Regions from separate parts of the Hahella sp. KA22 genome, predicted to be linked through region 1. Evidence: predicted binding sites of a transcription regulator. Region 1 holds the regulator's gene; each other region holds the start of a gene.

The links. The regulator sigma-54, encoded in region 1, starts transcription at its own class of promoters, with help from an activator protein. The targets are predictions, from matches to a motif close to TGGCACNNNNNTTGCTNT.
Region 2: ytfE (iron-sulfur cluster repair protein YtfE) is a predicted target of sigma-54. The motif match lies at 4,274-4,291, and genes of this name have one in related genera.
Region 3: flhA (flagellar biosynthesis protein FlhA) is a predicted target of sigma-54. The motif match lies at 1,932-1,949, and genes of this name have one in related genera.
Region 4: flgB (flagellar basal body rod protein FlgB) is a predicted target of sigma-54. The motif match lies at 4,407-4,424, and genes of this name have one in related genera.

The regions. Positions count from the first base shown of each region.
Region 1 covers NZ_CP035490.1:2,020,772-2,028,795, forward strand. Annotated here, with positions in the region: gene mgtE (magnesium transporter) at 1-371, opposite strand, end outside; gene EUZ85_RS09025 (HPr family phosphocarrier protein) at 609-878, opposite strand; gene rapZ (RNase adapter RapZ) at 973-1,833, opposite strand; gene ptsN (PTS IIA-like nitrogen regulatory protein PtsN) at 1,860-2,324, opposite strand; gene hpf (ribosome hibernation-promoting factor, HPF/YfiA family) at 2,331-2,639, opposite strand; gene EUZ85_RS09045 (RNA polymerase factor sigma-54) at 2,755-4,251, opposite strand; gene lptB (LPS export ABC transporter ATP-binding protein) at 4,374-5,099, opposite strand; gene lptA (lipopolysaccharide transport periplasmic protein LptA) at 5,096-5,620, opposite strand; gene lptC (LPS export ABC transporter periplasmic protein LptC) at 5,604-6,182, opposite strand; gene EUZ85_RS09065 (HAD family hydrolase) at 6,187-6,723, opposite strand; gene EUZ85_RS09070 (SIS domain-containing protein) at 6,723-7,700, opposite strand; gene EUZ85_RS09075 (ATP-binding cassette domain-containing protein) at 8,011-8,024, shown strand, end outside.
Region 2 covers NZ_CP035490.1:1,214,076-1,222,099, forward strand. Annotated here, with positions in the region: gene EUZ85_RS05405 (hypothetical protein) at 1-64, opposite strand, end outside; gene EUZ85_RS05410 (alpha/beta hydrolase) at 121-837, opposite strand; gene EUZ85_RS05415 (helix-turn-helix domain-containing protein) at 834-1,187, opposite strand; gene EUZ85_RS05420 (nitric-oxide reductase large subunit) at 1,304-3,574, opposite strand; gene ytfE (iron-sulfur cluster repair protein YtfE) at 3,567-4,235, opposite strand; gene norR (nitric oxide reductase transcriptional regulator NorR) at 4,391-5,920, shown strand; gene EUZ85_RS05435 (GyrI-like domain-containing protein) at 6,041-6,928, shown strand; gene EUZ85_RS05440 (hypothetical protein) at 7,018-7,521, shown strand; gene EUZ85_RS05445 (hypothetical protein) at 7,539-7,943, shown strand; gene EUZ85_RS05450 (hypothetical protein) at 7,998-8,024, shown strand, end outside.
Region 3 covers NZ_CP035490.1:2,157,449-2,165,472, forward strand. Annotated here, with positions in the region: gene fliR (flagellar biosynthetic protein FliR) at 1-460, shown strand, start outside; gene flhB (flagellar biosynthesis protein FlhB) at 610-1,746, shown strand; gene flhA (flagellar biosynthesis protein FlhA) at 2,000-4,168, shown strand; gene flhF (flagellar biosynthesis protein FlhF) at 4,205-5,503, shown strand; gene EUZ85_RS09725 (MinD/ParA family protein) at 5,560-6,372, shown strand; gene EUZ85_RS09730 (RNA polymerase sigma factor FliA) at 6,527-7,264, shown strand; gene cheY (chemotaxis response regulator CheY) at 7,436-7,822, shown strand; gene EUZ85_RS09740 (protein phosphatase CheZ) at 7,842-8,024, shown strand, end outside.
Region 4 covers NZ_CP035490.1:5,090,986-5,099,009, forward strand. Annotated here, with positions in the region: gene flgF (flagellar basal-body rod protein FlgF) at 38-784, opposite strand; gene EUZ85_RS22470 (flagellar hook protein FlgE) at 846-2,801, opposite strand; gene EUZ85_RS22475 (flagellar hook assembly protein FlgD) at 2,819-3,496, opposite strand; gene flgC (flagellar basal body rod protein FlgC) at 3,521-3,958, opposite strand; gene flgB (flagellar basal body rod protein FlgB) at 3,961-4,356, opposite strand; gene EUZ85_RS22490 (nitroreductase family protein) at 4,633-5,199, opposite strand; gene EUZ85_RS22495 (adenylate/guanylate cyclase domain-containing protein) at 5,770-7,173, shown strand; gene EUZ85_RS22500 (MDR family MFS transporter) at 7,413-8,024, shown strand, end outside.

The DNA.
Region 1 (8,024 bases):
TGGGCGTCCATGGTCTCCAGGACTTCCTGGATGACGGCTTCCGGTAATTGCTGTAACAAGTCGGCGAGGTCGTCGACTTCGAAGTCTTCGGCGATCTCGATAACGTCCTGGGCATTCATCTCGCTCAGGAAGTCGGAACGGATTTCATCGCTCAGATACTGAAGAACTTCGCCATCCAGTTCGTCATCGACTAACTGCCAGAGTAACTTCCGCTCATTGGGCGGAGATGATTCCAGCAAGTGGGCGATGTCGCTGGGGGAGAGGCCGCCATTCAGGATGCGCGCGACCTGCTGCAAAGAACCGCTTTCCAGCGCTTCCGCAATGGAGCGCATACGGACCTTGGCAGTGCTTTTTTCGGTCGCTTGAGACATAGACTTACATCCGCGTTTAGGGCGGCCCGCAACGGGCAGCGAGGAATTTGCCGGATAAAATACAGAGACGGGCTCTGCGCCGTTGTGGCGCCAGTATAAGCGAGCCCACTATAAAGTGTAAGTTAAGACGAAAAATAGTCTAAGGAAAATCAGGGAATTGTCTTACTTTATTCAAGCGGTTTGTATTGTTTGGCATGCTTGGAAGGGATGGGGCGAAGCGCCCCTAAAGCGGTAGGGTTACTCACCCTCTCCGAAATAGTCCTCGATCAGAGCCTTGATGGCGTGAAAAGCTTCCTCTTCATCCGGACCTTCTATTTTCAGCGTAAGAAGCGTTCCCTTGCTGGCGGCGAGCATCATGACCGCCATTATACTTTTTCCGTCAACTTCCTGGCCTTCTTTGGCTACTCTGATCTTACTGGCGAATCGGCCGCTGGTGGACACGAATTTGGCCGCCGCTCGGGCGTGCAGGCCAAGCTTATTAATAATAGTGACTTGTTCCTGGATCATGGGGCGCGATGAGTATAAAAGTTTGAAGTTTCCCGAATGTTGGATTCAGGCCGGTTTAATTGTTAAGCGACAGTGGCTTCTTATTGTTAAAACCTTATTGCGCCAGCTCTTTGTGGCGCACTTGGACATTATCATATTTTTTCTTGAAATGCTCTCCCAGGCACTCGCAGATATAGACCGAGCGGTGTTGCCCGCCAGTACAGCCGATGCTGATTGTCATATAGGTGCGATTACTGTTCTGGAAGTGCGGAATCCAGGTCTCAAGAAAGCTGATAATGTGCTGCAGCATCTGTTCCGGTTCCGGATGCTGCTTCAGGAATTCGATGATTTCCTGATCTGTGCCTTTGTAGCCGCGCAGTGCGGTGTCCCAGTAAGGGTTAGGAAGGCAGCGCACGTCAAACACCATGTCGGAATCCGACGGCACGCCATGCTTGAAGCCGAACGACTGGAAGAGCAGGGCCAGTTCCTGGGTTTTGTGCCCGATAACCCTGATCTTCACCTGATCCCTTAGCTGGTAAATGGAGAGATCACTGGTGTCTATATATAGGTTCGCCAGAGTGGCGATCGGCTCCAGCAGCTGTTTCTCTTTGGCGATGGCTTCTTTCAGCGATGTGCTTTTGCTGCTGAGCGGGTGCTTGCGACGCGTTGCATGAAAACGTTTGATCAAGGTGGCGTCATTAGCGTCAAGATAGATGATTTCCACATCAATATTGTGCGCTTGCAGAGTGGCGTAAATCGACGGGAAATCCGATAAATCCCTATAAAGATTTCGGGCGTCTATGCTGACGGCGAGTTGCTGATTCTGGGTCTTTCCCTGGTCCAGCACCTCTTGGGTGAGAGGCGAGAGGAGACCGATAGGCAGGTTATCGATGCAGTAATAGCCCATATCCTCCAGAACATGGAGCGCCGTACTTTTTCCGGAGCCTGAACGACCGCTTACGATAATCAGCTTCATGTCTTCCTCTTTCCATCGAAGCTGGATTATTTCTCCAGCACCCTCCTGAACAGGGTTTCGTCGTTGTCACAGTCGCGCAGGTGTTCGCAGAAGCGACGGTCATTGAATTTCTGGGCCAGCTGGCTCAGTAGGTCCAAGTGTTCGCTGGTGGCCTCTTGAGGCACGATCAGAACGAACAGCAGGTCCACGGGTTCGTTGTCTATGGCGTCAAAAGGGATTTTGTCCTTGAGCGTAAGCAAGGCCCCTATGATGCGGTCGCAGTTCTCCAAGCGGCAATGGGGTATCGCGATACCCTGGCCGATACCAGTGCTGCCGAGTCTTTCACGGCATATCAGGTTGGTAAAAATGGCGTTCTCGTCCAAAAACGGAAAATGTTGCGCAATCAGATTGGCGATATATTCGAGAACGCGCTTCTTACTCGAGCCCGACACCCCACAGCGTGTGAGGGCGGGCGAGATAATTGACTCAATAGTTAGTGTGGTTTGGGCCATGTTCTGTTATCTGGCGGATGCGCCGTGCATCCGATCAACGTGCTTCTCTTTGTGTTTGAGGATCTGGCGGTCTAATTTGTCCACCAGTGCGTCAATTGACGCGTACATATCTTCGTGTTCAGCATTGGCATGCAGGTCAGCGCCGCTTATGTGCATGGTTGCTTCCGCAATCTGACGCTGTTTTTGAATGGAGAGCGTAACTTGGACATTACTGATACTGTCGAAGTGTCGTTCGAGCTTGTCGAACTTGTTGTTAACGTAGTCTTTCAGTGCTTCAGTTAACTCGACTTGATGTCCGGTGATGTTCATTTGCATACTTTGCTCCTAATGCCAATATACGGTGCATTATGAATTTTGCACTTCCATGAAAAATACTAGCACATCCAATTTGTGACTATTTGATTTAAGTCTTATGCCTGCATTCCTCCTTTTAAATTAACCGCTTACGTTCATTGGAAGGCGGAATGGAAAGCGCCTCCCGGTACTTTGCGATCGTGCGACGGGCGACGTTGATGCCCTGTTCGCCAAGCAGCGCAGCAATTTTGCTGTCGCTCAATGGTTTCTTTGGTGATTCCGCCGCGACTAACTTCTTGATAATAGCTCTAATAGCGGTCGAAGAACACTCGCCACCCGTATCTGTGCTGACATGGCTGGAGAAAAAGTACTTCAGCTCAAATACGCCGCGAGGAGTGTGCATGTATTTCTGGGTGGTCACCCGGGAAATCGTTGACTCATGCATCTCCACCGCCTCCGCAATATCGTGCAGCACCAGTGGCTTCATCGCCTCTTCGCCGTACTCAAGGAATCCTTGCTGATGTTCGACGATTTGTGAGGCGACTTTCAACAGAGTTTCATTACGGCTTTGCAAGCTTTTGATAAACCAGCGGGCTTCCTGTAACTGGTCGCGCAAATAAGTGTTATCTGAGCTGTTGTCCGCCCGTCTCACCAGGCCTGCATAGCCAGGGTTGATGCGGATCTTCGGGGCGATTTCAGGGTTCAGTTCCACCAGCCAGCGGCCGTTGGCTTTTTTGACGATAACGTCAGGAACCACGTATTCGGTATTGCTTTCCTGAATGCCTTCGCCTGGCCTTGGGTTCAAGCTTTGAATCAGTTTGAGCACTTCCCGCAGATCGTCTTCTTTTAGACGGCTGCGGCGCATCAACTGGGCGTAGTCACGGTTGCCAAGCAGATTGATATAGTGGCTGACCACCAGCTTGGCCTGTCCAAGCCAGGGGGTGTCTTTAGGCAGTTGGTTCAACTGGCTCAGCAGGCAGTCCTGTAAGTTGCAGGTGGCGACTCCTGGAGGATCGAACTGCTGCACGCGTTTTAAGACGGCGCGTACTTCGTCCAGCTCAATTTCCTCTTCCCCCTCAGTTTGCAGTCCGCCATGAATTTCGTCAGGAGTGAGTGAGAGATAGCCGTCGGTATTGACTGCATCGATTATCGCAACAGCGATCATGCGGTCAATGTCGGACATGGGGGTAAGGTTCAGTTGCCAGAGAAGGTGGTCTTGCAGGGTTTCGCCTTTGCTATTGCGGGATTCGAAGTCGTACTCGTCATCTTCGCCGCCGCTGTAGCTGCTTGATCCGCTCTGGAAGACATCATCCCAGGCGGTATCGACGGGGAGGTCGTTCGGAATAGAATCGGACCAGTTGTCCTCTTCAGCGAATCCTCCTTCATCCATGCCCGACTCTTGCGTTCGCTCCTTGCTGGAGTTATTAGCGAGCATGTCGCTGATCGTATCGTTCTGAACGTGGTTGGGAGATTCGTCTTCTTCAGACACTTCCAGCATGGGGTTGGACTCAAGCGCTTGTTGAATCTCCTGCTGTAAATCCAGTGTTGAAAGCTGCAAAAGTTTTATTGCTTGTTGCAGTTGCGGGGTCATGGTCAGCTGTTGACCCAGCTTTAACTGCAATGAAGTTTTCATAACCATCTGATGCTTACCACCGATTCAGGCACAGATCTTGTGAGTTTTTCATAGTTATTAGGTGCTTTAATCCTAAGCTCTTGAGCCTTGGGGTCCATCTTGGATGGAGGCCGCCGGTTAAACTAAAGTTTGAACTGGTCACCCAGATAGACCTCTCGAACCTTTGGGTTGGCAAGGATATCACTTGGGGCGCCGCTTGCGATAATAAATCCTTCACTGACAATATAGGCGCGTTCACAAATATCCAAGGTCTCGCGCACATTATGGTCTGTAATTAAAACGCCGATGCCGCGCTTTTTGAGATGCTCGATAATCTGCTTGATATCATTGACGGAAATAGGGTCCACCCCGGCGAAAGGTTCGTCCAGTAAAACAAACTTGGGCTCCGTAGCCAGCGCGCGAGCAATTTCCACGCGTCGACGCTCGCCGCCTGAGAGGCTCATGCCCAGGCTTTTACGAATATGGGTGATGTGAAATTCCTGCAGCAGCTCCTCCATCTTAAGCTTACGCTCCTTGCGGCTGAGATCTGCTCTGGTCTCAAGAATGGCGTAGATATTGTCCTCTACTGACAGCTTTCTGAAGACCGATGCTTCCTGCGGCAGATAGCCAATGCCCTTGCGCGCTCTCCCATGCATTGGCAGGCCGGTGATTTCCGTTTCGTCAATAAATACGCTGCCTTTGTCGCTGGGGATCAGTCCTACCACCATATAGAAACAGGTGGTCTTTCCTGCGCCGTTAGGGCCGAGGAGGCCCACGATTTCGCCGCTGCGGATTTCAACGGACACATCTTTTACTACGGGCCGTTTCTTGTAGGCCTTGGCCAGGTTTCTGGCGGTGAGAGTGCTCATTGTTTATTAGATTTGGGCGGATGATAGATAATTTCAACCTGCTCGGTTTGATTGCCCGATGAGGCTCCCTTTGCCGTGACTAAACGCTTGTCTGTGAAATAAATAATTTCTTCGCCTTCCACTGAGCTATTGTCCTGAAGAATGCGCGCATGGTTACGCATAACGACTTTACTCTGGCTGCGGTCATAATCCATGCTTTCTGCGTAAGCGTGGGTTTCAGTTTGTTTTTCTTGGTCAAACTGCACTAAATGAGCGGGTTTGCCGGTCGCCTGGAAGCGGCTGATGCCATTGTCGTCGGTGTATAAAATGACTTTGTCCGCCTCAATGCTGGATTTGCCTTGGGTAATGACGACATTGCCGATATAGGTGTCGATGCCTTTTTGGCCATCTCTCTCCCAACGTCCCGCTTTGATGCGCACTGGTTCGTCACTGCCGTTAAGAAGATCCAAAGCATGGCTAAGCGGGGCGAACATAAGGCTCAATAACAGCGCCGCGGTGAATAGTTTACTTGGGTTGTGCATAAACGCCGGTTACCTGAGAAAGTAATACAATAAGCTTTTTATCAATGTCCGCCTCCATTCCGACAGCGGTTAACTGATTGATATTTGAAGTTATCTTAACGGGTTGATCGGTGCTGATAAAGCGCGACTTGTTGTTGTAGTCGAGCGCTTGCGTTTGCATGAGAATTGGCGCCCCGTCGTTGGAAGCGCCATTTACTTCCACGTCCCCACGCAGTTTCAGGGTGTCCTGCTTGATCAGCAGCTCGCCTTCCAGGGACTCCACATGCCAGCTTTTCTCCCCTTGCTGGAAGATCTCCAGATTGGGGCGCGTGAGTACGCCGGTGTCTGTATCAGGATAGTGCTTCGCCAGCTGGCTTTGCAGGCGGCTGGTGAGTGCGCCCTCTTTGTTGTAGGTGGTGTAAACCGCGTTGATGACAAATGCGTCAGGTTCGTCTTTCAGGAGCGGTTCTTCCTCGAAGAACGGGACGCTGGCTTCGTCCTGATAGGCGACCAGATAAATAACCAAAAGCGCCGCCAAAGCCGCGTAGAGCCATTTGCTGTATTGTCTGAACAGTTCTGTCATGAAGTTATAGGTAGGCTTCCAAGGAGGTGTGGAGCAGGCCTTTTGCCGCCAGAATCATATCGCATACCTCTCTGACCGCGCCTTTGCCGCCCTGGGTTGCGGTGCAGTAAGTGGCGTGCTGACGGACAAACCAGTGACCGTTCGGCACGGTAACGCCAAATCCGCAGCTGCGAATGGCCGCCAGATCGGGCAGGTCGTCGCCGACATAGGCGCATTCATCCAACTCTAAACCAAGCTTGCTACGAATCTCATTGAGCCCGACAAGCTTGTCTTCGCGGCCTTGCAGTAACTCTAAAATGCCCAGGTCGCCAGCTCTTTTGGCGACCATGGCTGACTTACGACCAGTAATAATGGCGACGGTTACTCCCGCTTTTTGCAATTGCTTGACGCCAAGACCGTCGAGTATGGAGAAGGGTTTGAATTGCTCTCCAGATTCGCCGAAGTAAAGAGTCCCGTCTGTCAGAACGCCGTCTACGTCCAGCGCTAAGAGCTTAATCGGTTGCAAAGCTCGCATTTGTTGTTCGGTCAAAGTTGGCGACATTAAATGACTCCTGCGCGTAGCATGTCCTGGGTATTGAAAGCGCCAATGACTTTTCTGTCAGCATCGACGACAGGCAGCGCGTTGATCTTTTTCTCCTGCATCAACCCTAGAGCTTCAGCGGCGAGCATGTCTTTGGTGACAGTCTTGCAGTTTGCCGTCATAACCGTATCAATGGCGCAGCTCCGAATGTCAATGTTTTTATCTAGAGTGCGGCGTAAATCGCCGTCAGTAAACACGCCGAGAAGCTTGTCGTCTGCGTCGACGATACAAGTCATGCCCAGGCCTTTCTGCGACATTTGCAGGAGCGACTCACTCAAAGATGCTCCACTTTTTACTACCGGGACTGCATCGCCAGAATGCATGATGTCGGAAATTTTCAGCAATAGCCTGCGGCCCAGAGCTCCCCCAGGGTGAGAGAATGCAAAGTCCTCTGCTGTAAAACCACGCGCCTCCAGCAGCGCAATCGCCAAAGCGTCTCCTAACACCAGGCAAACCGTGGTGCTGGAGGTGGGGGCGAGTCCCAGAGGGCAGGCCTCTGTGGCAACGCTGGCGTCAATGTTAGCTTCTGCAATCTGAGAAAGAGTAGAGTCCGGCTTGCCGGTCATGCTGATCAATGGGACTCCCATTCTTTTCAAAAGGGGGAGTATGGTGACAATTTCCGCCGTGTTGCCTGAGTTGGATATCGCCAATACAAGGTCGTCGGGGGTGACCATGCCGAGGTCGCCGTGGCTGGCTTCACCGGGGTGAAGAAAAAACGACGGCGTACCCGTGGACGCAAGGGTGGCGGCAATTTTATTGCCTATGTGACCTGACTTGCCCATCCCGGTAACCACCACGCGCCCTTTGCAGTTCAGCATCAGGTCGCAGGCCTTAACAAACGCATCGTCAATCCGGCTGCTGAGCGCCTGAACCGCCTGAATCTCCATTTCTATGGTGCGTCTTGCGGCCTTTATGTATTCGTGGTCGTGATGGCTCATTAATCTGGCGTTCCTAATGGCGTTGGCAGTGGCGGATATTGCGTCGCGGTAATGCTTCTGCGCCGCCTTGTTTAAACAGTCTTGCGAAAAAGTGGCGTTCGGCGAGGCCTGCGTATTATACGACGCTCGGGGACTGCTGCAACTTGCCGGGAAAGATGTGGGCAGTTAAAACATCTTCTGATATATTCCGCAGCTGTTTAGGCTATTTTTGGCAGAAACGCTAAAGCCGCCGTAAGGTTATGTTTTTAGGATACTTAATGCTTCCAGGAAGGGAGCGTTTACGCGGGCTGGGCGATTAAGGTGATTTTAGATGACGCAAAACCC
Region 2 (8,024 bases), 810 kb from region 1:
ACCCACCTAACCAGGGCGATACGCATAGCGTCGCCATAGCGACCCAGCTAATAAGCTTGCTCATGAGCGGCCTCTTCCCCGTGGACTTGAATCGAGTATACGCCTTTGAAGCGGATGACGTCATGGTCTGGCGGGGCGTCGGCGGCTCTCCCAGATAGATAAGGTGTCCAGCAGAGTGCGGGCGCAGGCGGCGGGGTTGGCCTGGAGCAGAAAGTGAGGGCCTTGGATGCGCGCCAGGCGGTTGTCAGGGAAATGCTGTTGGATCTCCAGCGCTTTGCCTGGCTGCACTAAATAATCGTCGCTGGCTTGCAAGTAGATAGATGGCAAAGAGACCGGCTCGCGACGCCATTGCAGATGTTGCAGCGTCTCCAGGCGAGCCTTGAGCGTCGCCGTCGGTACGGAGCGTACTGCGGCAGTGAAACGTTGCAGGAAGTCATCGCCGACATCCGGGCCCAGCAGCAGGCGTCGCTGCGTCCAGCTGGAAAAAGGCAGTCGCATCATGCCTTGCAGCGGCAGCCGCCGACCGACGCATACCGCCCAGGGACTGGGAGTAGACAAAAACGTGGCGACGAAAATGACGCCTTGCAGGCCAGGGACGCCATCCGCCGCCAACAGCGCGCCGATAGGGCCGGAAAAGGACTCGGCCAGCAGATAGAAATCGTCGTCAGGAAGCTGCTCGCGAACGTAAGCGGCCAGCGAGTCATAATCCTGGGCGCCGGTTTGCGGTAGCGGAATAATTTGCGTTTCAATCTGGGGGATACATTCCAGAAATGGCGTAAACAAATCCCCGGTTCCGTCCATGCCCGGCAACATCACTAGTTTTGGTTGTGATTTCATCGCTGATGCGCATCCTTGCTGGCGGTCATTATTTCGTCCTGCAGTTTTTCCAGGTCGTCCAGTATGCGGATGAACTTGCGTCCGAACGGGGTGATTTCATATTCCACACGCGGCGGGATTTCCGGGTAGGCGATGCGTTTGATAATGCCGAAGCTCTGGTTTTTGCGCAGGCAGTCGTTAAGCACTTTGGTCGTCAGGCCATCCACCCGCCTCACCATTTCTCCGGGGCGATTGACGCCGTTCGCCAGCAGACTGAAGACGGTCAGCGACCACTTGCAGCCATAAATGGTTTCCACCATACGGGCGCTTTCCAACGGGGGCGTTTTCAAAGGGACGGTATCTTCGGACATAGACTCGAAACCATTAACGGACGACGACGGCGTCAGGACTGCAACGACCCCAGATAATAAACAAAAAGACCCGCAAACCTAAATAAGATTTCCGGGTCGTCCGTCATGGGAAGGGATTATTCCGCCACTGCGTCAGCCTGTAGCGATTCCCCTGATTCCCCGAACAAACCGCGCACCACCTGCCAGCCCATGGCGAAGGCGCCGACGATAAAGATGATGTCGCCGAGAGTGCGCGCCCAACGTAGAGTTTCCATGATGTCCTGTTGCATAAATATCTCGCTGCGCGCGTACCACAAGCCCTGGCTGGCGCTGGCGTGGAATTGCAGCAATCCTATCGGCGCCAGGCTGACGACGACCATCAACGCGAGTCCCGCGTTCAGCCACCAGAACCCGGCTTTCATCAAGCGATCGCTAAAGACCATATGGGGACGGATATAGCGCAGCACCAATAGAGTGAAGCCCAGGGCCAGGAAACCGTAGACGCCAAACAGCGCCGAGTGGGCGTGTACTGGCGTGGTGTTCAATCCCTGGATGTAATACAGCGAGATCGGCGGATTGATCAGGAAGCCGAAAACGCCCGCTCCCAACATGTTCCAGAAGGCGACGGCGACAAAGCACAATAGCGGCCATTTCAGGTTTTCCATCCATGGCGCCCGCGCTTTTAAACGCCAGTTCTCCCAGGCTTCGTAGCCCAGCACAATCAAGGGAACCACTTCCAGCGCGCTGAAGGTGGCGCCTACCGCCATCACCGGCGTCGTGGTGCCGGCGAAGTAAAGGTGGTGAAACGTTCCGGGAACGCCCCCGAGCATAAACAGTGAGGCCGAAGCCAGACTGGCGGTGGTCGCCATGGGCCGCGACACCAGTCCCATGGTGGAGAAAATAAACGCCAGCGCGGTTGTGGCGAATACTTCGAAGAAGCCCTCTACCCATAAGTGCACCACCCACCAGCGCCAGTATTCCATGATGGAAAGGTGGGTGCGCTCTCCGTAGAAGAACGCGGAGCCATAAAACAGGCCAATAGCGATCACTGACGCGGTCAGCAACGCAAGCAGATTTTTGTCGCCGGGTCGGCGTAAGCCATTGACGATGCCCCGCAGCATCAATACGAGCCAGAATGCGACGCCGAGGAATTTGCCAATTTGCCAGAGCCGCCCCAGATCTACATATTCATAGCCTTGATGGCCGAGCCAGAAATTCAGTTCCGGTGGCAGAATCTGGGCGATCGCCAGCCAGTTGCCGACAAAAGATCCGACCACGACCGCCACCAGCGCCCAAAACAGGATGTCGACGCCCAGCTTCTGATATTTGGGGTCTTTGCCGCCGTTAATAATGGGCGCGAGAAACAAGCCTGCGGCAAGAAAGCCAGTGGCGATCCAGAACAGCGCGCTCTGAATATGCCAGGTGCGCACCAGGGAGTAGGGGAACCATTGGGAGACATCAAGACCGTAAAAATGCTGGCCTTCGACGGTGTAGTGGGCGGTGAAGCCGCCAATCAGCACTTGGAAGGCGAACAGGGCGACAATCAGGAACAGGTATTTGCCCAGCGCCTGTTGAGAAGGCGTCAGCGCGAAACGGGTCAGTGGATCTGATTGCGGCGCCACAGGCTCCGCTACGTCATGTTTATGCAGGAACGCCCAGCCCCAAATTAGCAGGCCGACGCCGGCGATCAGTAGCGCGACGCTGACAATGGACCACATGATGTTTTCAGCGGTGGGGCGGTTGTCTATTAACGGCTCATGAGGCCAGTTGTTGGTGTAGGTGACGTCGCTGTCAGGTCTTTGCGTGGCCGCTGCCCAGGCGGTCCAGAAGAAAAAGGCGGCGAGCTTCTCTCTGCGCTGGGCGTCGGGCAGAGTATTTTCCTTCATGGCGTAACTTTCGCGAGTTCCCTGTAATTCCGCCGCGTCGCCGAACAGGCGGCTGTAGTAATCCGCGATATCCGCCATGGCTTGCGCGCGGCGGGGGCTCACTGTCGCCGCCCCACTGTCTGTGCTGTAAGTGTTGGTGCGGTATTCGCTTTTCAGACGATGGCGCAGGATGTTTTGCCGTTCGTCATCCAGGTCCGTATAAGCGGCGCCATAGACCTCCTGCGCCGCCAGCTCCAGCCAGCGCTCCAGTTCACGATGCAGCCAGTCTGCGGTCCAGTCCGGCGCCTGATAAGCGCCATGGCCCCAGATTGAACCCAATTGCATGCCGCCAACGGATTGCCAGGCGGTTTGTCCATCGAGAATATTTTCCTGGGTAAAAATGGTCTCTCCCGTCGTGGCGACATAGCGTTCTGGAATCGGCGGCGCCTGCCGGTAAACCTCGCGGCCAAAGAAACCGAGCAAGCAGAAAGTGACGCCCAATACGGCGATGAGCAGCCACCAGAGTTTGCGGTATTCAGACATGGGCGTCCTCCACAACATCGGTGAACAGAATGTTGTTCTCCAGATGGATGTGCTGCATTAGATCGTCTCGCAACTGGGCGAGGCCGGCGTACAGCGCGCGCCAGGTGTTGCAGGCGCCTTTGGGCGGCGTGATGTTGTTGGTCAGCGCCTCCAGATGCGCCAGTGCGTCGCCGTGCTGATCATGTTCCATACGCATGACGGAAATCGGGCCTTGCGCCTGCATGCCGCTCATTCCCGCCAGTAGTATGGGGAATAGAATGTTCTCCTCTTTCATCATGTGGCTTTCCAGCTCTTGGAGCATCTCCGTCAGATGCTGGGCCAGTCCATTGGGACATTCCTCTCGTTCCCCATGGACATGCTCCACGCGGCGAGCGAGGTGTATCAACTCCGGAAGCTGCTCGCGATGGCGGGCGTGGTAGCGGGTGAGAATATGGTCAATCAGCTCAGGGCGACCGGCGTTGCTCCAGTTATCATCCGGCTCCTCCTGCAGAGCGTTAAGCTGATCCAGAACAACCTCCGGCTCCAGCTCCTTCTCAGCCAGGGCGTCTCGTAGTTTCTTGGCCCCTCCGCAACAAAAATCCAGATGGTATTCACGAAAGAGGCGGGTGGAGCCGGGGAGGTTGCGAGCGATCCAGCCGACGGGGCGATCAAGTAAGGTCATGGCGGGTTTCCTTTGATAGTGATTAACTCGCCATAACAATGGCAACCTTTATGCCATAGGTTAAGTTATTGATATATATGATATAAAAATTATATATGGTGTTTTTTACCCAAATCGAATAGGGTGATAAAAACCCTTCTAAGGTGATTAATACCATGATTGAAGCCAGCCTATTGGCGGACCTGGTGACGGAACTGCCCCATGCCGTGCGTTATCAGCGCTTAATGAACGCCATGCGGGAGTATTTTCGCTGCGGCGCGGTGGCGTTATTACGGCTTGATGGCGACAGTCTGCGGCCGCTGGCGGCGGAGGGGCTGGTGCTGGAAACCCTGGGGCGCCGCTTTATCATCGCCCAGCATCCCCGGCTTGCGGCGATTCTGGCCAGTCGGCGGCCGGTGTGTTTCCCTAGTGATTCGAGCCTGCCCGATCCCTACGACGGACTGCTGGAAAGCTGCGTCGGCGAGCCTCTGCCCGTGCATGACTGTATGGGCGTGAGCCTCTATGTGGATGGCGCACTGTGGGGAGCGGTGACCCTGGATGCGTTGCAGGAAGGAACTTTTGATGCCCGGGCGCAACAGGATCTGGCGCGTTTCACGCTGATCATCGAAGCATCGGTAAGAGTGACCCGACTGGAGCAGGAGCGCAGGAATCTGGCGCTGATGCGCCAGGATGGAGATCGGCGTGGCGTAGCGCAGGAGGAAGGCGAGATTATTGGCTCCAGCGACAGCATCAGAAACCTGTTGCGGGAACTGGACGTGGTGGCGGACTCAGAACTGCCGGTGCTGCTGATGGGGGAAACCGGGGTGGGCAAGGAGCTGTTTGCGCGGCGGCTGCACAGTCGTTCGCCGCGTCGGGAGCGCCCATTGATCCATGTGAATTGCGCGGCGCTGCCGGAGTCTTTGGCGGAAAGTGAGTTGTTCGGTCATAGCAAAGGCGCTTTCTCCGGGGCTTCGGCGGATCGCGCAGGTCGGTTTGAGGCGGCGCAAGGCGGGGTGATCTTCCTGGATGAGGTGGGAGAGCTGCCCCTCGGCGTGCAGGCTAAGTTGTTGCGGACTTTGCAGAATGGTGAGATTCAACGCCTGGGCGAGGACCAGCCCAGACAAGTGGATGTACGGGTCATCGCCGCGACCAATCGACAGTTGAAGGACAGCGTTCGCGCCGGCGACTTTCGGGCGGATCTGTATCACCGTTTGTCCGTCTATCCTGTATGGATTCCACCGTTGCGCGAGCGGGGTTCGGATGTGCTGGTGCTGGCGGGACACTTTCTGGAATTAAACCGCTCCCGCCTGGGCGTGCGCAGTCTGCGGCTGTCGCGTGCGGCGGAGCAGGCGCTGTGCGCGTACTCCTGGCCGGGCAATGTGCGGGAGCTGGAACATGTCATCAGTCGCGCGGCCCTCAAAGCGATCAGCCGGGGCGCCAATAGAAATGACATTGTGACGCTGGATGCGGCGTTACTGGACCTGGACTACGGCGACGCCATGTCGGCGCCCAGAGAAAACCCGCTGTCTGAAAGCGTGAGTTATCCGCGTGTCCGTTCTCTGCGCGCAGTGGTGGAGGATTGCCAGCGCGAAGTTATCCGTGAGTCGGTGAATCGCCACGATGGCTCCTGGGCCGCCGCCGCTCGTGAGCTGGAGGTGGATTCGAGCAATCTGCACAAAATGGCCAAGAAACTGGGGCTGAAATGAGCCGGCCGCCGGTGGCGCTCATGCTGGTTAAGCCCTGGTTGCCGCCATCAGCGGTAGTCAGCAAGATCAATCAGGCGAATCTGCGCATGCGCTGCCACACTGCTCTCCGTTGAGGCGAATATGGCGAATGAGACGACGGTAACCACTTATCAAAATCGACTGCGGCGCGTGTTGGCGTACATTGACCAGCATTTGTTTGATGACTTGAGCGTCGAACAGCTGAGTCAGGTCGCTCACTTCTCCAAATTTCATTTCCACCGGCAGTTTTCTGCGAGCATGGGAATGGGCGTATACAAGTATGTGCAATGGCGACGGCTGAAAAAAGCCGCTCATGAGCTGGCCTATCGCAGTCGTTATAGCGTGACGGATATTGCGTTGAATACTGGGTTTGACAGCTTGGAAGCCTTTTCCCGCGCCTTCAAGAAAGCATGCGGACAAACGCCTTCCCAATTTCGGCGACAACCGCGTTGGGAGCCTTGGCGAGACCATGATGAATTTCTTTTCAAAGCGAGGGCGGACATTATGCAGACGGATATCTCGAACTATGCCATCAATATCGTGGAACAGGAGGCCATTCCTGTTGCGGCGCTGGAACATCGTGGCGCTCCAGAATATCTGGGCGAGTCCATCCGACGCTTTATCGAATGGCGTAAAGCCAACAAACGGCCTCCCTCAATCAGCGCCACGTATAACATTCTGTACAACGATCCAGAGACTACGCCAGCGGAGGCGTTCCGCATGGACTTGTGCGCAGGCGTCAACTCAGCGATTGAAGAAAATCCTTACGGCGTTATAGCTAAAACGCTTCCGGCGGGGCGCTATGCCGTGCTGCGCCATATCGGGCCCGACGCCGGCATGCGGGCGGCTTTCCACTTCTTGTATGGCGAGTGGTTGCCTGGGAGTGGGGAAACATTGCGTGACACCCCTTGCTTTCTCCAACGCGTGACAATGTACCCAGACGTTCCTGAACATGAAGCGGTCATCGATATCTATTTGCCATTGGTTTGATCAGCCCCGCGCTGCCAAAAAGGTTCTTCTTCGACCCAAATCCAGCAATAATGCGAGCCAACGTTGAGAATCAGGAATGAGAGATAGAGATGCTGCGTATTTTGGGGATTCTATTATTGCTGTCGCTGACCAGTTGCGGTTTTGTGGAAGGCGTTGATGACGCCAAGGCCGCCGCTGCAACCTTTTTTGACGACAGAATCAAGGAGGGCGGCCCCGGAGCGGACCGCTTTTACTCGTCGCACTTTATCGATTCCGTGGACCCTGAAGAGTGGGAGAGCATTCGTCGGTTGGTGCAAAAGGCCAATGGCGACTTGCGTAGCTACTCCCTTGATACATGGCGCGCGCAGGACAAAGTGCAGACAAATGGGTTGTCCGGTATGTATGTGACGCTCACTTACAAGACGACCTATACAAACGGGGAGGGCGAGGAGACGCTGATTTTGTTCAGGAATGACGACAGCCCGCAATATAAGGTGATGTACCATCATTTTAATAGTGAGTCGATCAACCGACTCGTCAAACAAGGGATTGATGAGGCTGCCAGTAAGCCGGAAGCGATCAAACCCATCGCCGTCAAAGGCGCTGACAAGTAGCTTGTTGCGGCGCTTAAATGAAAATGACTGCGAAACTGGCTGAGTGGCGTCTGGGGTGGAAACTTTATTTCTTTCTGTACGCGCTGATTGCCGTTGTGTTTGCGGTGATTATCACGCAGGCGCTATTTGCCTGGCATGACTATGTGGATTTAGCGTTTTTCTACATTAACCTGGCGGCGATTTATGGTTACGCCTTTAACAAAAGAGTAGGGAGGCCCGGGTTCTGGAAATGTCTGCTCTGGGTTTATCCTGTCTGGTCGCTGCTATATCAGTTTGTCTTGCCGTTTGGATATGACTTCCCCCAGTTGGGCATGCGGGCTCACGCTAACTGGACAATGATATTCCCGTTGGGCGTTACCGCCGTCAGCTCCCGCTGTATTTATAACTATGGATTTAAGTCGCAGGGCTTATGGCGGCGTTAATTCAATTCGTTAACCATATCGTGAAATGAGAATGGAATAATTGAGGATCAACGAATGAGCGACTTGTATGCGCCGCCCAAA
Region 3 (8,024 bases), 140 kb from region 1:
GGGCTTCGCCTCCATGGTGGACCCCACCAACGGCATTACTGTGACTGCGCTGAGCCAATTTTATCTGATGCTGGTGACTTTATTGTTTCTCGCTATGGGCGGCCATCTGGTGATGTTCGAGACAGTGGTGGAAAGCTTCCGTTTTCTGCCTATCTCGGCGCAGGAAGTGGATGCCTTGTCCTGGTGGTATCTGGCCTCGCGCATCAGCTGGATGTTCGCCAGCGCATTGATGATCGCCTTGCCGGCGGTGACGGCGCTGTTGATCGTGAATATTTCCTTTGGCGTCATGACCCGGGCGGCGCCGCAGATGAATATTTTCTCTATCGGTTTTCCGATGACCGTATTGTTCGGGCTGATCGTGTTCTGGATCAGTATCAGCGGCGTTTTGCCGCAGTTCACGGTGTTGAGCGAAAACACCTTTGATTTCATGCAGGTCATGCTGCAACCCGCTCCACCCTAAACCGGTGTGAAGAATAGGCGGTGTAGATAGTAAGCGGTGTAGATAGCAGGCGGTGTAGATAGCAGGTGGTGTAGATAGTAGACGCCATGGACGCGGCGACAGCTCTGTTCTGGATGCGTAAACCGAAGTTAAGACGAGTGTGACGGACGATGGCCGACAACGACACCAGTCAGGAAAAAACCGAAGAACCCACCCCCCGAAAGATCGAGAAGGCGCGGGAGGAGGGACAGATTCCCCGTTCCCGCGAACTCAACACGACGGCGGTGTTGCTGGCGGGAGCCGTGGGTCTTTTGGTGTTTGGAACGACCATCGCGAAGGCGCTGGAAGGCGTTTTTCGCGCCGGCTTTACCTTGACCCGGGAAGAGATCTTTGACGCCCACCAGCCGATGATTCATCTCGGCATGGCTGCGTTGGATATGGCTATCGCCCTGATCCCCTTTATGCTGGTGCTGCTGGTGGCGTCTCTGTTGGGGCCAATCGCCCTGGGCGGCTGGATGATGAGCGGCAAGGCGGCGGCGCCGAAATTCAGCCGCATCAATCCGCTGGAAGGCATAAAGCGGATGTTCTCGCTGAAGTCGCTGGTGGAATTGATCAAAGGCATCGCCAAGACGCTGGTGGTAGGCGGTGTGGCGCTCATTATTCTCAACCACTCCATTCCGGATCTGTTGGCGATGGGAGGGGAGGATACGATGGTGAGCATGGGTCATGCCTGCTCGCTGCTGGCGTGGAGCTTTCTGTTCCTGGCCAGCTCGATGATCCTGATCGCCTTGGTGGACGTGCCCTTTCAAATCTATGACCACCAAAAGAATCTGCGCATGACCATGCAGGAGATCAAGGACGAGTACAAGGATACGGAAGGCAAGCCGGAAGTGAAGCGCCGGGTGCGGGAAGTGCAATATGAAATGAGCCGTCGTCGCATGTTGCAGGATGTGCCCAAAGCGGATGTGGTCATCACCAACCCGACACACTACTCCGTGGCGCTGAAATACGACGCCAAGAAAATGGCGGCGCCCATTGTGCTGGCCAAAGGCGCAGACCACATGGCCATGAAAATCCGTGAAATCGCCAAGGCGCACAAGATTGAGCTGGTCTCGGCGCCGCCCTTGACCCGCTCCATCTACCACCACTCGGAAGTGGGGGACGAAATTCCTTCAGGTCTGTATCTCGCCGTGGCGCAGGTGCTGGCGTATGTCTTTCAGCTGCGTCGTTACCGCGGCGGCTACGGCAAGAAGCCCCAGGGCATGCCTGACTTCAAGATACCTTCCCATCTGCGCCGGGATCAGTGAGTTGAGTTATTAACGTGGCAATGATATTGGCATGTTAATCATCAGGCGCATGGACGCGCCTGCGCGGCGTTAAGCCGCGGGAGACAGGGCCTGACATGTGCAGGCCCTGTCGTTGCAGACAAATAGAAGGAAGCTATTTGTCTGCCTGATTAATAACCGCTGTCCGGCCTCGCTTTTCCATAGAGCGGCACAGTTCCTGCAGACACACTAGGGAAACGGTTTTTTCCGTCAACCTTTTGTCGTTTGGAGAGTTATGGAACGAGCTGCCGCGATCAACAACCTGAAGGCCCTGACCCACGGCAACCTGGGTATCCCGGTGCTTCTGATGGTGTTGTTGGGCATGATGACGTTGCCGGTGCCGCCGTTCCTGCTCGACGTCTTCTTTACCTTCAATATCGCCTTGTCCCTGGTCATTCTGCTGGTGTGCGTGTACGCCATGCGCCCCATGGAGTTCGCCATTTTCCCGACTGTATTGCTGGTGGCGACCTTACTGCGTCTGGCTTTGAACGTCGCATCCACCCGGGTGGTGCTACTGGAAGGTCATGAAGGGGGCGATGCGGCGGGTAAAGTTATCCAGTCTTTCGGCGAAGTGTTGATCGGCGGCAACTATGCAGTCGGTCTGGTGGTGTTCGCCATTCTGATGATTATCAACTTCGTGGTGGTCACCAAAGGCGCCGGGCGCGTCTCTGAAGTGAGCGCCCGCTTTACCTTGGACGCCATGCCGGGCAAGCAGATGGCGATTGACGCGGATCTGAACGCAGGCATTATCAACCAGGAAGAGGCCAAGTCGCGCAGGGCGGAAGTGGCTCAGGAAGCGGACTTCTACGGCTCTATGGACGGCGCGAGTAAGTTCGTTCGCGGCGACGCCGTCGCGGGTCTGCTGATTCTGGCCATCAACCTGATCGGCGGTCTCGCCATCGGCATCATGCAGCACGATCTGGAGTTCAACGACGCTGTCCAAAAATATGCGCTGCTGACGATCGGTGACGGTCTGGTGGCGCAGATTCCTTCACTGCTGCTCAGCACCGCAGCGGCCATCATGGTCACTCGCGTCAGCACTCAGCAGGATATGTCCAGTCAGGTCATCAACCAGTTGTTTGGCTCCCCTCGGGCGCTGGCCATTGTCGCCGTCGTTATGTTCATCATGGGCGTGATTCCAGGCATGCCGCACATGGCGTTTCTGGGGTTGGCGTCGGTGTTTGGCGCGGGAGCGTATTTCATGTGGAAACGCCAGCAACAGTCGGAAGTGGTGGACGAAGGCGTCACGCCTGGACCCAGGCGTCCAGGCGTGACGCAGCAACCCGGCGGCGGACCCGCACTGGCTCCCGGCGAGAGCGCGCCGGCGGTGCGTGGACCCGAGACCAAAGAGCTGGGCTGGGACGATGTGGCCAGCGTGGATATTGTCGGCCTGGAAGTAGGTTACCGGTTGATTCCGCTGGTGGACAAGTCACAAGGCGGACAGTTGCTGGCCCGCATCAAGGGCGTACGTAAGAAACTGTCCCAGGAACTGGGCTTTCTCATGCCTTCCGTGCATATCCGCGACAATCTGGATTTAATGCCGAACTTTTACCGCATCACCCTGATGGGGGTCACCATCGCGGAAGCGGAGATTCATCCGGACCGGGAAATGGCTATCAATCCCGGTCAGGTTTTCGGCAAGCTGGACGGCATTCAGACCAAAGACCCGGCCTTCGGTCTGGAGGCGGTGTGGATTGATCCTTCCCAGAAAGAACAGGCGCAGACGCTGGGATACACCGTGGTGGACTCCAGCACAGTGGTGGCGACGCATCTGAATCAGGTGCTCAGCCGTCACGCCTATGAGCTGATCGGCCATGAAGAAGTGCAACAGTGGCTGGAGCAACTGGGCAAGAAGGCGGCGAAGCTGGCGGAAGAGCTGGTTCCCAATACCGTCTCGCTCAGCACCCTGTTGAAGGTGCTGCAGAACCTGTTGCAGGAAGATGTGCCGGTGCGGGATATGCGCAGCATTGCGGAAGCCATCGTCAACTTTACGCCGAAGACTCAGGACGCCGGTATTTTGACGGCGGCGGTCAGGGCGTCGCTGCGTCGCCTGATCGTCCAGAACATAGTCGGGGCGGAGCCTGAGCTGCCTGTGATCACTCTGGACCCAGGGTTGGAACAATTACTGCTTAAATCTATGCAACAAGCGCAACAGGCCGGCGGCATGGACGACATCGGTCTGATTTTGGAACCGAGCATGATGGAAAAACTGCAACGCTCACTGGCGGAAGCCGCGCAGCGTCAGGAAATGCTCGGTAAAGCGGCGGTCTTGCTGGTGTCCAACAGCCTGCGCCCGGTTCTGGCGCGGTTCATCAGACTCAGTGTGGAGCGCATGCATGTCCTGGCTTATCAGGAAGTGCCGGACAACAAACAAATCACCATCGTGGCGACAATCAGTGGGTAATCCCGTGCGGGCTCGTGGAGCCGGGAGACTAACATTATGAAAGTGAAACGTTTTTTTGCAGCGTCAATGCAACAGGCTTTAAAGGATATCCGTGAAGATCTCGGCGCGGACGCCGTCATTCTGTCCACCAGTAAAACGGGGGATGGCGTGGAGGTGATCTGTGCGCTGGATTATAACGAGGACGATCAGCGCAGCAGCATGCCTGAGCAGGAAGGCCCACGCCCGACGCCCTCAGCAGTGGCCCGGGAGACGGCGGATCGCCATCGTCGCCTGGAAGATGAAATGTCGCGGGTGCGCGACCGGCTGGAAACGCTGAAAAGCAACGCCAGGCCCAAAGCGGAGCCGGCGCCGGCTTTTGCCGCTGCTGAACCGGCGGCGACGGCTTCCCGGCAAATCGGCGCCGGGGAACCGGAAACCTCACGTATGCTGGCGGAAATGCGCGAAGAGATCATGCAGCTTAAAAGCATCATGCGTCAGCCTGTGGTCGCCGCGCGTCCGGAAGAGAATCCCGGCCATCGCGAGCTGATCGAACGCATGCAGGAAATGGGCATCTTCCGTGAGCTGCAAAACGCGCTCACCGCGAAAGCGGACCCGCGCAAAGGCGCGCAGGAGCAATGGCGCAACCTGATGGCGCGGCTGGCGCATGGTTTAAAGGCGGAAAACGAAGAGCTGATTCATCAGCGTGGAGTCTGCGCGTTGCTGGGGCCGACCGGTTCCGGCAAAACTACCACTCTCGCCAAACTCGCGGCGCGTTTCGTGGTTCACTACGGCGCCGAAAAACTGGCGCTGATCACGACGGATCGTTTCCGGGTGGCCAGTCAGCAGCAATTGCAGTCCTTTGGGCGCTTGCTGAACGTGCCGGTGTACGTGGTGGATGAGGAGAACAGCCTGGACGATCTGCTTGACCGTCTCGCCAACAAACGTCTGGTGCTTGTGGACACCGCCGGATTGACGCCCCAGGACCCCAATTGGGAGCGTCAACAGAAAGACTTGAAAGTGACCCGTCACCGCATCAGAAATTATCTTGTGTTGTCGGCAGTTAACCAACCGCAGGTCATGAAATCCACCTATCATTACTATAAGATGTTGGGGCTTTCCGGCTGTATCATGACCAAACTGGATGAAGCGTTCAGTCTGGGTGAAGTGTTGAGCATGGCCATCCTGAACCGGCTTCCGGTCGCCTATGTCACCGACGGACAGAAAATACCCGATGACATTCATCCGGCGAAAGCGCATGTCCTGGTGGCGCGCGCGGACGCAATGTGGCGGCGGACCCGGCGGGAGACCGAACAAACTAATAACACCAGTCGCTTCGCTGCGGAACTGGTGGTCTAAACTATTGAGTGCGGGGTCAACGCCGCGCCGTCTAATAACAGGAGATATCTACCGGTATGAGTAAAGTACATCCGGTTCAAGTTATTGCAGTCACCGGAGGAAAGGGGGGTGTCGGCAAGAGCAATGTTTCCATAAATCTGTCCCTCGCGTTAGCGGACTTGGGACGTCGCGTCGTGCTGCTGGATGCGGACCTCGGACTGGCGAATATTGATGTGTTGCTCGGCGTCACCGCCTCGCGCAATATCGGGGATGTGCTGGCGGGGGATTGCACCCTGCGGGAAGTCATGATTGAAGGTCCGGGGGGAATAAAGATCGTCCCGGCGTCATCCGGCACCCAGCATCTTACTCATCTGTCTCCTCTTGAACATGCGGGCCTGATCAACGCTTTCAGCGATATCAGCGACGACCTGGACGTGCTGGTGATCGACACCGCGGCGGGCATCTCCGAACAAGTGCTTTCCTTCGTGCGCGCGGCGCAGGAAGCACTGGTGGTGGTGTGCGACGAGCCCACCTCCATTACTGACGCCTATGCCGTCATCAAACTGCTTAACAAGAACCACGACATGTACCGTTTTCGGGTGCTCGCCAACATGGTTCGCTCCGAGCAGGAAGGGCGGCATTTGTTCGGTAAATTATCCAAGGTAACCGAACGCTTTTTGGAAGTTGCGCTACAATATGTAGGAAGCATTCCATTCGACGAAGCCGTACGCAAATCGGTGCAACGGCAACGTCCTGTGTACGAAGCCTATCCGCGCGCCAAAGCGTCGTTGGCGTACCGCCAGCTGGCGCAAAAAGTGGACAACTGGCCGTTGCCGACGGCGCCGAGAGGCAATTTGGAATTCTTTGTGGAGCGTCTGGTGCACAGTTAGACACGCGCCGGACGGAATGCGAGGGCTCGCCCGGCGGCTATATCCCGGGCGCTTGCGATAAGGCGTGACGGTTGCGCCGGACATATCCTCAAACACCCATGAGAACGTTTTTGTTGAAATCATCCGGTTTATTGCAGGCCTTGCGCGCAAATTCATGTCACTGGCGAATACTTATATGATGTATAGCGAGACGCGGGCGGAGCGCGCCGACACTCTGGTCAGGCAATACGCGCCTCTGGTCAAGCGCATCGCGCATCACCTGATCGCCCGTCTGCCCGCCAGCGTGCAGGTGGAGGATCTGATTCAGGCGGGCATGATCGGATTGCTGGAAGCCGCGCAGAAATACGACGCCGGCAAAGGCGCCAAATTCGAAACCTACGCCGGCATCCGCATTCGCGGCGCCATGGTGGACGAAATTCGTAAAGGCGATTGGGTGCCGCGCTCCGTGCACCGCAACGCCCGCAATATCGCGGAAGCGATACACACTATTGAAGCACGCACCGGTCGAGACGCGTCGGATGCGGAAGTGGCGGCCGAGCTGGGCGTACCCCTGGAGCAATACCACGCCAGCCTGCGCGACGCCAGTTCGGGGAAGCTGTTCAGCCTGGATGAGCTGGGCATTCACGGGGAGGGCGGCTCTGACGATGAAACGTTAACCACCGATAATCCCCTCAGCGACATCGAACAAAACGCCTTTCTGGAAAAATTGAGCGCCGCGATAGACGGTTTGCCGGAACGGGAGAAGCTGGTGCTGTCTCTCTACTATGACGAAGAACTCAACCTCAAGGAAATCGGCCAGGTGCTCTCAGTCAGCGAGTCCCGGGTCAGTCAGATTCATTCCCAGGCGACCTTGCGACTGCGATCCCGTCTCTCAGACTGGAAAAACAGCTAAATCAAGCCATTGCCTGCGCAGGTTAATGTTTTTTCGAAATCAGCATCCTGCGGTCATGTTTTCTAAAACAACTTGTATCAAAAAACTGGATAGTACGGCGCGACCAGCTAGACTTACTCAGTAGAGTAATGAAATCAAAGGGTTTCCAGCGTCGCCATTGTGGAGGTTACATTGGACAAGAACATGAAAATCCTCGTTGTAGATGACTTTTCAACAATGAGGCGGATTATTAAAAACCTGCTCCGGGATTTGGGCTTCACCAATACCGATGAAGCGGATGACGGGTCCACCGCGCTGCCGATGTTAAAAACCGGGAAGTTTGATTTTCTGGTCACTGACTGGAATATGCCCGGAATGACGGGAATCGAATTACTCCAGGCAGTTCGCGCCGATGATAGTTTGAAAAACCTGCCGGTGCTCATGGTGACGGCGGAAGCCAAGCGGGATCAGATTGTCGCAGCGGCGCAGGCGGGTGTTAACGGGTATGTGGTGAAGCCGTTTACTGCGGCCGTGCTGAAGGAAAAGATAGAAAAAATCTTCGAGCGGATCGACTCATAATAAAACCGCAGGAATTACTATGACCAATGAACAGCAGCCACCATCCTCCTCCCAAGACGAAATTGAGACGCGCTTGAGCGAGCAGGCGGCGAGCTTGATGGAGCACGTTAGTAAGGGGGACTTTGGCGAAGCGTTGCGGGTAATTTCCGACCTTAATGACACTCGGGACCGTACGCTGTACCACGAAGTGGGCAAGTTAACC
Region 4 (8,024 bases), 3.1 Mb from region 1:
GGCCGCATGGCGGGAAATTGCCGCTCATGCGGGATTACTAGGAAATTTGCAATAAGCGTGCCGCAGCTTCGGAATTATCATCCGCAGCGCGCATTACTTTGACTTGAAGTTCGAATTGGCGGGATAGAGAGAGGATTTCCGTCATTTCTTCGACGGCATTGACATTAGAAGACTCAAGGTAGCCAGACTCCAGGCGCACGAGACCGTCTGGAAGCGCCGGACCGGGAGCGTCCGGTTTCAGGTGAATCAGGCCATCGACGCCTTTTTCAAGATTTTCAGCGGGAGGATTAACCAGGCGAATACGGTCCACTTCCTGTATTTCATCTGGATTGCCGCCCAGGGGCACGATAGAAATCGTGCCGTCCCCGCCAATATTAAGCTTGGCCGCGGGCGGCACGGCGATAGGTCCGCCGTTGCCGAGCACCGGCAATCCCGAGCCGGTGCGCAGCATGCCATTCACATCCAGCAGCAACTCCCCTTCCCGGGTATAAGCTTCGCCGCCGTCCGGCGCCTGCACCGCAATCCAGCCCTTACCAGCGACGGCGACATCCAGGTCGCGCCCGGTCTGCATCATAGATCCCATTTCGAAGTCCGTCGCCGGTCTCTCCGTCATGGCGTAGGCGCGGCTGGGGTAATGTTCGCCGAATACCGGCATGCTGCGCGCCTGCATGAAATCAGACTTGAAGCCAGTGGTATTGGCGTTAGCCAGATTGTTGGCGTGGCCGCGCTGAGACAACATGTTCTGCTTGGCCCCGCTCATGGCGATGTATAAGGCTTTATCCATGACTACCTCTCGAATTCCACCTGATCGCGTTGTAGGTCTTTCTCACTCTTTCACCCATCCATTAACGCAGGTTGATGATGGTCTGAGTGATGGCGTTAGCAGTTTCTATGGTTTTCGCATTGGCCTGATAGTTACGCTGGGCGATGATCAATCCCACCAACTGCTCGGACAAATCCACGTTGGAATCTTCCAAAGAGCTGGAGCGAATAGCCCCCAGAGACGCTGTGCCAGGAGCTCCAATCACAGGGTTGCCGGAGTTGAAGGTCTCCACCCAGGTGGTTTCTCCAACCGGCGCCAACCCTTGAATATCGTTGAAGTTCGCCAATGCGACCTGCCCCAGCACCTTGGACTCACCGTTGGTGTAACGGGCGAAAACCACTCCCCCATCATCCACGTCTAAGCCAATCAGACGCCCAGTGGTGAATCCATTTTGCTGCAAATCGTTGACCGCAAACGCGCTGCCATACTGAGTCGTCGTGCCAAGATCTATAAAGAAGTTGGAGCTGGTGGGGGGATCAGGAACCGGCAAGGTTCCGCCATCCGCCACATTCAGCGGCCCTTCCGCGCCGTTTGGCGTACCATCCGGCGCCAGCGGCGTCCAGTTGGAAATCAGCACATCGTCAGACAGCACTTCATTGAGCGAACCATCCTGATCGAACACCAGACTGTAGGAAGCGCGAGTAGGCGTACCACCGGTCACCAGCGGGTCGCCTATGTCCTGCCCATCGATCAACGCATACATGGTCCACAGGTTATCTGGCGTGGTCGCCGTTTGCGGCTCTTTCACGAAAAACGTAGTCAGTACGTGGGAGTTGCCCAAGCTGTCGTAAATCGTTGTGGATGTCGCATGGTTGTAGGTGTTTTCATCCGCCGGGTCGAACACGTTATTGACGAAAGGCGTGCCGGTAAAGGTGGCGAACAGATCGGTTGCGCCACTGGCCACGGAAACGCCGTCCTGAATGGTCAGGTTGACGCTGCCGCCTACGACCACGTCCGTCAAAGCCGTGCTCAGGGTTTGTGATGTGGCCGCCGCATCGTTGCCCTGCACCTCAAACTGGTCGCCAGCGGCGCCATTAAAACTGAAGCTGAGGTCATTGCCGCGGTTATCGATAACCACCAGATCCGTACCGTCCAACACCGCGCGCACGCCAATCAAGGAGGAGGATGAATTGATGGCGTCGCCAAGGTCAGTCAAGTTGGTGTAGCCATCGAACAGCACACCGTTGATAAACACCTGCATAGTGCCTGAGGCGTTATTGAAACCCGCCGCCGTAATCGTAGCGCGAGTGCTGGCGGCGGCGTCTATGTTGTCCACATTATTGAACAAAGCCGCTATTTCATTTGCGGAACTATTCGCTGGAATAGTTACCGTTGACGTTGAACCGTCAGCCTGAGTCACAGTAATCGTTTGAGCAGCGTAGCCATTAGCGCCATTAGTGCCAGTGGCGGTAGCGTCCACCGCCCGCCCTATCAGCAGGCCGTCTGAAGACAGTGAGTCGCCGCGCTCAAGCAATATTGGCTGAGACGCGTCCAGGTTCAGATTAGCGTCCACTCGTGTAGTTCTGTCCGGCGCCAGACTGGTGTCGTCTATTATCAGATCTCCCAGCACCCCGCTGACGACGCCACTGTCATTGGCGACAAACCCCTGCAGGTGCATACCGGAGCTGTTCACCACATAGCCTTCTTTGTCGATACCGAAAGCGCCGGCGCGACTGTAGCGACGATCGCCGCTGGTAGTATCGAGAATAAAGAAACCTTCGCCGTTAATGGCGAGGTCCAGTCCATTCTCAGTAAAGGAGAGATTGCCCTGCGCAAATTCCTGCCGCACCTTTTGCACCCTCACGCCATCCCCCACCGGGTTGGAGCCCAGGCTCAAAAAGCTGTTGGCGTAAAGATCGCCAAATTCCGCACGGGACCGCTTAAAGCCGGTGGTGCTGGCGTTGGCGATATTGTTGCCGGTCACCTCCAGGTCGACCGACGCTGCTCTGATTCCTGTTAACGCGATATTAAACGGCATACCACACCTCGCACATGCTAACTGATCTGTTTGATATCGCTTAATCCGACCGAGCCCAGCCCGTTCAGATTTAATGTGACGCTGCCGTCACGCGCGATTGATACACTATCCACATTGGCCGCCAGATAAGAGCTGACTTGCATCTGCTCTCCACTGTAGCGGGCCCTTGCGACCACTTCATACCGCCCCGCCGGCAAAGTTTCGCCGTTGCTGTTTTTGCCGTCCCAGCTGAACTTGACGTCGCCGCCGGGCTGGTATCCTTTATCAATTGTCGTGATGAGCTCGCCGGCCTCGTTATAGACGCTAATGGCCAGTTGCGAGGTGCCCGCAGGCAGTTCCACCACCCCATTAATAGATCCATCCGCACTCTTGATGGCGCTTTCCATCGGCGCCAGCACATCACGACCCACCATCGCCGACGCCTGCAAGGCCTGCGCGCTGCGAAACTGTGAGGCCATGGTGTCCACGGTCGAATTCAATGATTGAATGCCTTCCACCGAGCTGAATTGCGCCAACTGTGCGACAAACGCCGTGTTGTCCTGGGGATCGAGCGGACTCTGGTTATTTAACTGGGCGATCATCAGATCCATGAATTCGTTTTTACCCAGTTCGTTTTTCCTGTTGGCGGAATTCTGCTGAAGCGCGTACTGACTCAGCGCATCGCTAGTCTTATTGGTCGTATTGATATCGCTCATCACGCTGTCCTCACGAAAAGTTCATCACTGACCAATAGTCAGCAGGCGCTGCATCATGGTTTTCGCTGAATTCAGCACTTCCACGTTGGTCTGGAAGCTGCGGGAAGCGGACATCATATCCGCCATTTCCTCCACCACATTCACGTTGGGATAAAACACATAACCGTCCGCATCCGCCATGGGGTGGTCCGGCTGGTAACGACGCTCCAGAGATGCATCGCTTTCCACAATGGCTCGCACTTCCACGCCTCGGGAGGCGTCATCGTGGACCGAAGGAGGAATCGCCGCGTTAAGCGCATCCTGATGCACCGCCGCAAAAATCGGCTTGCGCGCGCGATAAGTCTGATCGATGCTGGAGCTGGCGGTGTCCGCGTTGGCCAGGTTGCTGGCGGTGGTGTTCAGTCGCACTGATTGCGCGGTCATACCGGAGCCGGCAATGTCGAAAATGCTATTGATCCCCATGGTTATTCTCCTTTAATCGCGCTGACAATGCCTTTCAGGCGGCTATTAAGGAATTCAAAGCTGGCCTGAAAATCCAGCGCATTCTTAGAGTACTGCACGATTTCCGTCTGCGTATCCACCGTGTTGCCGTCAATCGAAGGCTGCAGCGGCTGGCGGTAAAGCAGAGCCCCTTCCGCCGGTGTTTCTATCGCCATGTGGGCATCGTGAGTAGTGACCACTTCCAGTGAGTCCTCCATACTTTTGGCTTGTTTGAGCACGGCTTTAAAATCGATATCCCGGGCGCGGAACCCAGGGGTGTCCGCATTGGCTATGTTGTTCGCCAGCACTTCCGCCCGTCTGGCGCGGACGTTCAGCGCTTGCTCATGGATACCCAGCGCTTTGTCGAATGATATGGCCATCTAACACCTCTGCAGTTGCCTGACTGCGACAATCATCATTTGCGTCAATGTCAGCAAGTCCCGCGCCAGTTATTTTTTTGTTTTATTTTTCAGTTAGATAGTATTTTCAGGCAGGCGGAAGGCGGCAAAGGGATACCGCCCAGAAGGAAAGCGCGTCCACACCAAGCGGCAAGAGGAAAACCATCGCCACCGGAAAGGTCGAACAGGACGATAGATATGCAGAAGAGATTTGGGGAAAAGCGACGTCGATAAAGACAGGCAACGTCGCAGGAAATATCAGCTCGCTTCGCCAGTGAAGAAACTAACGCGCTCTTCAAAAGCAGGCGGTTCGGGAACTTTCTTCTCTTTGCTGGCCGGCGTCCCTACATACAGATAACCCACCACATGTTCGTTGGAGGCCAAACCAAGACGCTGTTTGACGCGCTCATCGTAGGCCACCCATCCGGTGCGCCACATGGCGCCATAGCCCAGTTCCTCCAGCCCCAGCATTAACGCATAGGCGCTGCAGCCGGCGGAAATCAACTGTTCCGACTCCGGCGCCTTGGGATGCTCCTGGACAGTAGCGACCACGACAATCACCATCGGCGCGCGACTGGGCGCTTTGGCCAGCTTTTGCCTGGCCGCATCGTCCTGACCATCCTGCTCCGCAGTTTCGCAGTATATGCGTCCCAAAGCGTCGAGCCCTTCCCCTTCCACAATAATCAGACGGCATGGCCGTAAGCGGGCATGGTCCGGCGCGCGCATGATAACCGGATACAGTTGTCGCAATTGTGCATGGCTCGGCGCCGGCGCCTGCAACAAAGGGGTGGAGGTTCGATTTGCAAGAATGTCTAATACCGCCATGGCGTTATACGTGGCTCCTGTTGTTTATTCGCGTGACCGCCGGTCAGGCCAATAAGAGACCAGCGACTGATTCGGTTCAGATTATAAATAGGAATGATTCTTAAATATATGCAATTGGCCGTCGAAAAATACTTGTCCTATCGCGCCACATTGCCTGCCTTTTACGCCAACTCAAAAGGTTAAAGATTGTCTAACGACAGACAAAACCGTCCCACAGATTGTCCGACAACCCCATTACTGCTAACCTTAACGCGATCGTAGCGCTGGTGGACTATACTACCAGAAGAGGGCGGCAGTTATGGCGGATGGTTTACGCCGGTCCAACGGCTTTTTGCATGGCAATCCCGCATTCACCCAATGCGTCGCGCTACGCCTGTTGAACAGGCGCCTCCCGCTTTCCACCCGGAAAACCTTCTATTCCTGTCCTTTTTAGGGTATATCCGTGCGAGGACAGGACGTTTTTATTGATAACAGCAAACCGGCGAGCCGCATTGCCATTCCCATGAGCTCGCAGGGACTTTTGGTTAGGTTGAAAAATATGCTGACGGGACAATACCGGTATTCGCGGTTATGACACAAATGATGCCGATACCTCCACATCTCGCCAATACGCCGCACTCCCCGACTCAGGTGACCATCCCGCCCATGCCGGACTATAACGCCCGGGTGCTCGGCTATCTGGTATGCGCCGCCATCATCGTCGCCGGCATTCTGGAGGGGCATTTCGACGAATACCTTATCTGGATCATTCCCGGCGCCATGCTATGGCCGCATATTCTGTATTTCGCTCTGCGCTTCTTCGATAAACAGAAGAACACCAAGGTCCGCCAGGGCATGATGGTGGTGGATGGTTTTCTATGCGGCGTGATTCTGGTGCTCATCAAATTCAGCGTCACACCCACTCTGTTTTTCCTGCTGATGCTGAACTTCAGCTTTATTATCGTTGGCGGCATGAAAAGCTGGCTCTACGGCAACATCGCCTTTCTCGCCGGCTTTACCGTAGCGTCCATTTATTTTGGTTTAAGTTTTGCGCCAGCCACCCCTATGGTGGTCAGCATTATCGGCGGCGTCACCTGTTCGCTGTATGTCGGCGTTACCGCGTATTACACGCACCAACAGGCCCGCGCCCTGGTGCAGGCGAAGTCACAGATCCAGTTTCAGCGTGAGCAATCCATCGCCCTGTCTCATAAGCTGGCCAAATACCTGTCGCCGCAGGTATGGCAATCCATCTTCACCGGCGAGCGCGACGTTCGTCTGGAAACCCAGCGTAAGCGGCTGGCGGTGTTTTTCTCCGACATCAAAGGATTCACCGAACTGGCGGAGGAGATGGAGCCGGAAAGCCTGACTGAGCTGCTCAACACCTACTTTAACGAGATGTCTCAGATCGCCCTTAAATACGGTGGCACCATCGACAAATTCGTCGGCGACAGCATCATGATTTTCTTCGGCGATCCCAGTAGCCGCGGCGCCAAGGAAGACACCTGCGCCTGCGTCATGATGGCGATCGAAATGCGCAAACACATGAAAATTCTGCGGCAGAAATGGCGTAGTCAGGGCGTGCGCACACCACTGGAAATTCGCATGGGCATTAGCACCGGTTACTGCACCGTGGGCAACTTCGGCGCGGAAAACCGTATGGATTACACCATCATAGGCAAAGAAGTGAACCTCGCCAGCCGTCTCGAATCCATGGCGGCGCCCGGAGAAATTCTGGTATCCTACGAAACCTTCGCGCTGATCAAAGACACCATCATGTGCCGGGATAAGGGCGAAATTACGGTGAAGGGCTTCGCCAAGCCAGTGCCGATTTACTCCGTCGTGGATTTACGCCGCGACATCGGCGGCAATCAGAGTTTTATCGAACATGAAACCGAAGGATTCGCCATGTACCTGGACGCAGGCAAGGTCAGCGCCCAGGCCAAAGAGCGCATACTGAAATCCCTCGAAAGCGCTGCGGAAAAGTTGCGCAACTAACCACGCCCTTCAACCAAGTTACACAGTCGATTGCAGATAAGCATCGCGCATTTCATTGCGCCGGAAACGCTGGGATGTGCGACATGGGAACATTTCAGTACACGGAGGTTGGCTTCGCCATGATCTAACCAAGTCGCGTCATCCCTCGACGCGCACCCCGCCCCAATTGCATTCACGCAGGCTCAATATATGCCGACGCGATTGCGCGCAATTTTTCGCCTTTCAAAATCAGGTTCTATATGTCTCACAAGAAAACGCTACTCAGCGTCTCTCTGCTTATTTTTCTGGGCGCACTGGAGAAAACCATTGTCACCACGCCTCTTCCCGTTATCGGGACCGAACTCAACGCCATGAACGATATCGCCTGGGTCGTCACCGCCTACCTGCTGACAGCCACTAGCGTCATTCCAATCTGCGGCAAGTTGAGCGATCTGTTCGGTCGGCTCAAAGTGATCATCGTCAGTCTGGGGATCTTCTCCATTGGATCGCTGCTATGCGCTCTCGCCAACGATATGCAGTCGCTCATACTCGTCCGCGCCCTGCAGGGCGTCGGTGGCGGCGCCCTGATTTCACTGGCGTTCGTGGTGATTTCAGACGTCATTCCAGCGCGGGAGATCGGCCGCTATCAGGGCTATATCTCCGCCATCTATGTGGTTTCCAATATCGCCGGACCGGTATTCGGCAGCCTGTTGACGGAACACTTGAGCTGGCGCTGGATCTTCGCGATCAATATCCCCCTGGCCTTATTGGCGGCTTTTATCGCCATAAGAAGCATCAAAGATAAAGTCGTCAAACGTGAGGACAGGTTCAATTGGGGCGGCTCGCTGCTATTGGTGTCCTCCACCACCTTG